One region of the Oceanobacillus iheyensis HTE831 genome, then DNA from elsewhere that is predicted to be linked to it. Evidence: predicted binding sites of a transcription regulator. Region 1 holds the regulator's gene; the other holds the start of a gene.
What was found. Region 1 encodes CtsR, which represses protease genes until heat stress. Its sites were predicted from a motif close to ATGGTCAATAAAGGTCAAACA; they were not measured.
Positions count from the first base shown of each region.

Region 2: a site for CtsR is predicted at 2,975-2,995, ahead of OB_RS04690 (ATP-dependent Clp protease ATP-binding subunit). Genes of this name have one in related genera too.

Region 1 covers NC_004193.1:107,121-111,566, reverse strand. The annotation lists gene OB_RS00620 (protein arginine kinase) at 20-1,084, opposite strand; gene OB_RS00615 (UvrB/UvrC motif-containing protein) at 1,081-1,638, opposite strand; gene OB_RS00610 (CtsR family transcriptional regulator) at 1,661-2,128, opposite strand; gene OB_RS00605 (MgtC/SapB family protein) at 2,325-3,023, opposite strand; rRNA gene rrf (5S ribosomal RNA) at 3,144-3,259, opposite strand; rRNA gene OB_RS00595 (23S ribosomal RNA) at 3,392-4,446, opposite strand, start outside.
Region 2 covers NC_004193.1:932,619-937,064, reverse strand. The annotation lists gene OB_RS04695 (ComEC/Rec2 family competence protein) at 1-205, opposite strand, end outside; gene OB_RS04690 (ATP-dependent Clp protease ATP-binding subunit) at 717-2,855, opposite strand; gene pdaA (delta-lactam-biosynthetic de-N-acetylase) at 3,116-3,901, opposite strand; gene OB_RS04680 (Na+/H+ antiporter family protein) at 3,957-4,446, opposite strand, start outside.

The DNA.
Region 1 (4,446 bases):
CTAAACATTTATACATACGTTACTCTTCTAGCTTCAATCTCTCTCGAATCACCGATGCACGTAAAACATCTCGCTCATCTGGCCGTAGAGATCGATTCGCATAATGTTGTAAGAAACCTGGTTGCGTTAGAACCATTAATTCATTCAGAATGTTACCAGAAGTGTTGTCTATCAATCCCAGGTCAATTCCAAGTCGAACATCCGAAATACACTTAGATGCTTCTTTAGAGTCAATAATACGGCTATATGCTAGTGTCCCGTACGATCGGAAAATACGATCCTCTAACTTTTTCCCTGTTCTTTCTAGTATATGATTACGTGCCATTCGTTCATGCTCAATAAGTTGATGAACGACACTTTCTAGATCATCTACAATATCTTGTTCGGATTTACCTAAGGTGATTTGGTTAGAAACTTGAAATATATTTCCGAGCGCTTCGCTTCCCTCTCCATATATACCTCTAACGACTAACCCAAATTGACTTATTGCAGGGATTAGACGATTAATCTGTTTGGTAAGAACCAATGCAGGCAAGTGCATCATTACGGAAGCTCTCATTCCTGTTCCAACATTCGTTGGACAACTTGTTAAATACCCTTTTGTCTCATCAAATGCATAATCCACTTTTTCTTCTAACCAATCATCTAATGCGAATGATTGCTCTAAAGCTGTTTTTAATTGAAGACCTGGATAATATACTTGTATGCGAAGATGGTCTTCCTCATTAACCATTATAGAGACTTGCTCATTTTCCGAAATTAATGTAGCAGCAAAATCGGAATGTTTTATTAAATGTGGACTTATTAAATGTTTTTCTACTAGCACACTTTTTTCAACTGGTGATAAATCTGTCAAAGGAACATACTGCAAATCTTTATACGTTTGAAAAGATTTATTTGCATATTCATCTCGAATAAATTCTTGAATCTCAACTAATTTTTCTTCCTTAGCTAATATAGGATAAGTTTGGTTGGCAAAATTTCTTGCAAGTCTTATCCGACTACTCATTACGATGTCTTTATCAGGACCTTCTTCGCGCATCCAAGGGCTAATTGCTTGATCAATAAATTTATCTAATGTCATTGATCATCACCCTCTTTCGAATCATCTTCCTGAGAAGCTTTTGCTTGCAAAGCCTTAATCTTATCTCTATATTCAGCCGCTTTTTCAAACTCTTCATCATCAATAAACTTTTTTAATTCTTGTTTATACATTTCAATCTGTCGTCTAGTTTTTAAGTTTGTTCCTGTACGTTTAGGAATCTTTCCGTTATGCTTAGTATTTCCCGCATGAACCCTGCGAAATATTGGTTCAACTTTTTGTGCAAATGAAGAATAACAATTAGCACAACCGAATTTTCCTATTTTTTTAAACTCAGAAAAAGTCATGCCACATGAAGAGCATGTCACTTCTTTTAACTGTTTCGTTTGATTGGCACTTGTTGAATTCATATTTAATGTCTCTACATTAAATAATCCAGTGAGTAAGTCATGCAGGGAATACCCTTCTTCAGGAAATGTAACATAACCTTTTTTCTTTGCACACGTCTCACACAGACTTAACTTTCTTTCCTCTCCATTAATTACATGTTTAAAGTGAAGTGTCGCTGGGTTTTCATGACATTCTTGGCATTCCAAAATCCATTCCCCCTTACATGAATTATTTATTCAAATATTTAAGTGTTGTTAACATAGAGATTAAAATTCGAGCACGAATTTCATCTCTAATTGGTAATTGAAACGCAAGTGTCGTTCTATCAATTGCTGAAACCATCAGTTTAGCTTCTCGTTCAGTAACTAAATCCTCTTCCAGTAATCTTTCCAAAATATCAATTGCTGATCGCTGTGGGATAGAGTCACCAATTAATTGTATAATCTCATCAATTAATACAGACTGACTTTGATGCTGAATTCGCATTATCCGAATATATCCACCGCCACCACGTTTACTCTCAACAATATATCCTTTCTCTATTGTAAATCTTGTATTAATTACATAATTAATTTGAGATGGTACACATTGAAATTGATCCGCAATCTCACTTCGTTTAATTTCAATAACATCTTTTCCTTGTGATTGTAAAACTTTCTTTAAATACTGCTCGATTATGTCAGATATATTGCTCATAATTTGCACCTCATATCTTATAAAGATGTAAATTTGTTTTTGACTTTGACTATCTTTGACTATATTTTTATTATACGCTAATTAAATAAACTTGCAAATAGATTACATATCTTATTTTAGACAAATAATACTAAAATCAAAACAAAAACCTTATATCGTAAAAGACCTTTTTTAAAGAATCTCTTACGATATAAGGTTAATTTAGTTTAGATACATTTTGGACAGAGTCCATATTGGATATTTCATCGAATACATTCATCAATTCGTTATTTTTTCTTATATTGGTCCAAACATGTATTTTTCTTTGTCCACCTTCAAGTGTTTGAATCTCAACCCGTTTCACGGTAAAATGATATTTTTCAATTACTTCTACAGCTCTAGATAGATGAAATCCATCAGAAGCAATGATTTCTAAGAAGTTGCTAGACTTATACTTTGGAAAAAGATTTTCTATTTGATTTAGGAAAATTAAACTCACAAGAATAATAAGGGTAGCTACAATAGCGACACTATACATACCTGCACCAATTACCAAACCAATACCTGCTACAGTCCAAATAGATGCTGCTGTAGTAAGGCCTCGTATTGTACCTCCATATACTATAATAGTTCCAGCCCCTAGAAAACCTATTCCACTAATGACATAAGAAGGAATACGTGCTGGGTCAAATTGAACATTATCATGCATTTCCATAAAACTCAAAAATCCAAAAAGTGATAAAATCATCATTAGACAAGATCCAACACCCACTAATATATGTGTTCGAAAACCTGCTGAATGATTATTAATTTCACGTTCAAAACCAATTAACCCAGATAATATTAATGCAATGAATAATCTACCAGCAATAACTAAAAAATCTTCTCCTACTAAATATTCCACTAAGGAAGTCATGCATTTTCCTCCCCTCTTTATTTGTTAACCAACTATATAATTATGCTTTTATTTTATATCGTATGAATATCTAGTTATAACAAAAAGAGTTAAGCAAATAATGCTTAACTCTTTTTCGTTGCCTGGCGGCGTCCTACTCTTGCAGGGGCAAAGCCCCAACTACCATCGGCGCTGAAGAGCTTAACTTCTGTGTTCGGCATGGGAACAGGTGTGGCCTCTTCGCTATCGCTACCAGACTTTCGTATAATATGTAGTCCAAAAAAATAAGGACAAGTTATATTATATGCATTTCTTAGACAAAATGCAACACTTTTTTAGGATTGTACCCTAAAAACTAAATAAGAGTAACGTGACATCAATATAAGAACTTAGATAAGTCCTCGATCAATTAGTATCCGTCAGCTGCACGTGTCGCCACGCTTCCACCTCGGACCTATCAACCTCATCGTCTCTGAGGGATCTTACTCACTCGAAGTGATGGGAAGTTTCATCTTGAGGGGGGCTTCATGCTTAGATGCTTTCAGCACTTATCCTTACCACACGTAGCTACCCAGCCATGCTCCTGGCGGAACAACTGGTACACCAGCGGTGTGTCCATCCCGGTCCTCTCGTACTAAGGACAGCTCCTCTCAAACTTCCAACGCCCACGACGGATAGGGACCGAACTGTCTCACGACGTTCTGAACCCAGCTCGCGTACCGCTTTAATGGGCGAACAGCCCAACCCTTGGGACCGACTACAGCCCCAGGATGCGATGAGCCGACATCGAGGTGCCAAACCTCCCCGTCGATGTGAACTCTTGGGGGAGATAAGCCTGTTATCCCCGGGGTAGCTTTTATCCGTTGAGCGATGGCCCTTCCATGCGGAACCACCGGATCACTAAGCCCGACTTTCGTCCCTGCTCGACTTGTAGGTCTCGCAGTCAAGCTCCCTTCTGCCTTTACACTCTACGAATGATTTCCAACCATTCTGAGGGAACCTTTGGGCGCCTCCGTTACTCTTTGGGAGGCGACCGCCCCAGTCAAACTGCCCGCCTGACACTGTCTCCGAACCGGATCACGGTCCTGGGTTAGAATGTTCATACAGCGAGGGTGGTATCCCACGGGTGCCTCCACGTAAGCTAGCGCTCACGCTTCAAAGGCTCCCACCTATCCTGTACAAGCTGCACAAACATTCAATATCAGGCTACAGTAAAGCTCCACGGGGTCTTTCCGTCCTGTCGCGGGTAATGCGCATCTTCACGCATAGTATAATTTCACCGGGTCTCTCGTTGAGACAGTGCCCAAGTCGTTGCACCTTTCGTGCGGGTCGGAACTTACCCGACAAGGAATTTCGCTACCTTAGGACCGTTATAGTTACGGCCGCCGTTTACTGGGGCTTCGGTTCAAAGCTTCGCTCCGAAGAGCTAACTCGTCCCCTTAAC
Region 2 (4,446 bases), 830 kb from region 1:
AATCCACGACTTTTTCTCCTGCCTCTGGAGGACCCCCATCAATCAATATGGTACGATCAAGCGGTGTCTCTATTAGGATGCTATCACCTTGACCAACATTAATGAAATGAACTCGCATACCAGGAGCTTGATTTGCATAGATAGATACTGGATCTGCAAATAATATAAAAGGCAGTAATATTATTATCCATAGCTGTCTTTTCATAATTAACACCTTCTAAACTTATTTGTATTAGTGTTAACCTGTATAAGCTATGTTATGAAAAGAGTAAAATGGAAATTAATATTATTTAGGTTAAAATATTCTATTATAAAAGGTAAAAGTAGTAGAAGTAGAAGTAGAAGTAGAGGAAGTATGTACACAGAACAAAAGCGCAAGCGCCCGTTTATCACCGTATGTCCTGCGCCCCTGGTTTTCAAGGGGTGGTTCGACTAGTCGAACTTCTTTATTTCTTTGAGATAAAGGAAACACGATAAGCGTATGCGAATCGATGTTGACTTTCACCGCACGGGTATAAGTGCGACTATGCCTCACAAAGTACATTCGGCAGTCTTCTTTATCGTAAGGAGGTTTCCGGAAGGACAATAGGTGATGAGCGCTTGCGCTGGACGTGGCTAATTAACTTAGTTGTTTATCCACAGCCCCAAAATCTTATAATTTCCTACAAAAAAAACGCTAAGCCAACTTTGGCTTAGCGCTTAGCTATTGCTCATATTTAAGAAGCTTGGTTTACAACAATTTCATCTTCTTTGACATCAACATTAATAGAAGTTATATCTTCACCTTCTAGAATGAGATCAGTTAATGGATCTTCAATCTTATCTTGGATAACACGACGTAAAGGACGCGCTCCAAAACGTGTATCATATCCTAATTTTACTAACTGTTGTTTCGCTTCTTCAGATATAGTTATTGTCATTTTATTTTCTTTTATTGTTGCTTCTAATTCAGACAACATAAGATCAATAATTTGTAGCAAGTCTTCTTCTGCTAACTCTTGGAAGTTAACGATAGCATCAAATCGGTTTAGAAATTCTGGTTTAAAGTATTCGCTCAAGTTTTCTAGTGTGGATACAGATTCATGGGCTTCACGATTAAAACCAACATTAACCTGTTTTACACCAGTACCAGCGTTACTTGTCATGATGATAACTGTATCTTTAAAGCTTACTTTTCTACCTTGAGAATCAGTCAATTGACCATCTTCCATAATCTGTAAGAACATATTTTGTACATCTGGATGAGCTTTTTCAATCTCATCTAGTAGAAGAATAGAATATGGATTACGACGGATTCGCTCGGTAAGTTGACCAGCTTCTTCATGACCTACATAACCAGGTGGTGAACCAATTATTTTAGATACAGCGTGTTTCTCCATATACTCACTCATATCTAGTCTTACCATAGAATCTCTGGAACCAAATAGTTCTTCTGCTAGTACTTTCGTAAGTTCTGTTTTACCCACACCTGTAGGTCCAACAAATAAGAATGATCCGATTGGACGTTGTTTTGCTTTTAAGCCTGCACGACTACGACGGATTGCTTTTGCTACTTTTTGCACTGCCTCGTTCTGGCCAATCACCTTCTGACTTAGTTGATCAGACAGATTTTTCATTTTTTCTTGTTCATCTTTTTGCATCTTCGTTACTGGAATGCCTGTCTTCTCTTCTACAATCAACTCGATATCACTGATATCAACATCTAAAACTTTTTCGCCTTCTTCAACTTTATCCAATTGTTTTTGTAATTGAATTTCTTGATATCTTAAGTTTGCTGCTTTTTCATAATCCTCTATATCAGCAGCTTCTTGTTTCTTCTTAATGATTTCGTCGAGTTGTTGTTGAAGTGTAGCAGAGTCTTTCTGTGCATTGGATAAATTCAATCTAGAACCTACTTCATCCATTAAATCGATGGCTTTATCAGGTAAATGACGATCTTGAATATATCTACTTGATAAGTTAACAAATGCACGAATGACATCCTCAGAATAACGAACTTCATGGAATTTTTCGTATCGCTCTTTGATACCTTCCAATATGGTTACTGCATCTTCAAAAGATGGTTCGTTTACCATAATTGGCTGCAAGCGTCGTTCAAGTGCAGCGTCTTTTTCTATTTGTCGATATTCCTTAAGTGTTGTAGCACCAATTATTTGTAAATCTCCACGTGCCAATGCTGGTTTTAATAAGTTACCAACATCCATTTGTGAACTTTCTGCTGTTCCAGCTCCAACGATTAAATGAATTTCGTCAATGAATAAGATAACATCTTTTCTTGATTGTAATTCTTCAACTAACTTCTTCATTCTTTCTTCAAATTGACCTCGAACTCCAGTATTTGCAACTAATGAAGCTACATCTAATAAATAAATTTCTTTATTCATTAACTTAGCTGGGACATTACCTTCTACTATATTGACTGCTAGTCCTTCCGCAATAGCAGTTTTACCAACCCCTGGTTCACCAATAAGAACTGGGTTATTTTTATTTCTTCTATTTAATGTTTCCGTAACTCGTTTAATTTCTTTATCTCTACCAATGACAGGATCTACATTTCCTGATCTCGCTTGATCAGTTAAGTTTTTTGCTAACTGATCAATAAGGCCATTGCCTTTACTTGCTTTTTGTTTAGTGCGTGTACCAGTAGCACTTCCACCATTTCCTTGAGAAAAGTTATTGGCAAATGCTTGATCCATATTGCCGAATGGAGAATTAGAGAAAAAGTCAGAGTTCATCATATTTCCTTGAATAGCTTGGAAACATTCATGGCATAGATGAATTTCCATTCGTTGATTATTCATCTGCATTTGTGCATTTATTGTTGCATCATTTTGACCACAGTTTTGACACTTCATTTCTCATTCCTCCTCTAATTACAGTTAAGATAGCCTGTTACTTTTTAATATATGACTTTCGCCTATGCGATGTCACAACCATTTTTGACTTTGACTATCTTTGACTATATTTACATTATACTCTGACCTATTTTGACTTTCAAGTATTTTAGTCAAATTTTTTTATAAAAAGTTTGACCTTTGCCAAGTTATTAAAATACACAAAAGGAGCCGTAGATGAAAACAGCTCCTTTAACCTTTACAATATTACTATTCCCATTTTAGTACATAGGAAAACCTTGTGGTAATTGATTTTTTAACATCAAATGATCCAAGCTTTTGAATGTATAGCCTTGCTCTTTTAAATCTTTGACTACTTGTTTCAATGCTTTTGCATTATCTGATGAGACAGCATGGAGGAGAATAATCGCACCAGGATGTATTTGATCCATTATTTGACCGTGCGCATATTGCCAGCCTTTTTGACCGTCTGTATTCCAGTCCATAAAAGCAAGTGACCAAAAGATATGGACTAAGCCTAATTCATTTGACCATTTTAATGTATCTTCATTAAATACTCCTCTTGGCGGGCGCAAATACATCATTTCTTTCTGATCACTTACTTCGGCTACTGCAGCTTCCAATTCCTCTACTTCTTTTTGTATGGCTTGTTTGTTCATAATAGTAAAGTCTGGATGGTGATAAGAGTGATTTCCAATAATATGTCCTTCATCCACCATTCGTTTTATTAAATCTGGTTTACTTTTAACATAATGACCGGTTACAAAAAAGGTTGCAGGTACTTTTTCTTCCTTTAAAACATCAAGAATTTCATCCGTATATCCTTGTTCATAACCATTATCAAACGTTAAATATAATACTTTTTCTCCCGAATCATCGACATAATACGCATTATATTTATCTAACAATGCTTGATATGAACCAATATCCGGTATTTCATGATTTGAATTTTTACTATACCCCCACCCATAAGCCTGAACAGTGTTTAAAGGTAGTAATACAACAAAAAAGGTAAGAAAAACGAGTAAAGATGTTGTTTTTTTCATACAATCCCCACCTAAGTTTTTTCTTACCTTATCCTGTTTGATATTTTTTTATGCATTATAGAACCATTGCCGCTATCCATCCGAATATAAATAAAGGAATATTATAATGCAAGAACGTAGGTACGCATGTATCCCAAATGTGATTATGATTTCCATCTGCATTTAATCCTGAAGTCGGCCCTAACGTACTATCTGAAGCTGGTGAACCAGCATCTCCAAGAGCCCCTGCCGTACCGACAAGTGCTGCTGTTGCCATTGGAGAAAAGCCTGCAGCAATACATATAGGAACAAATAATGCTGCAATTATTGGAATTGTACCGAAAGAAGTACCTATTCCTATCGTAATAAATAACCCTAATATCAATAATACGAACGCTATTACTGCTTGATTATCGCTTAATGTTTGTGTTACTTCTACTAAGGATTGTACTGCCCCAGTTTGTTCCAATACATTTGCAAATCCAGATGCTATCAGAATTACAAATGAAATGGTACCCATCATTGAAATCCCATCTGTCATCACACGGTCCATCTCTTTAAAAGGT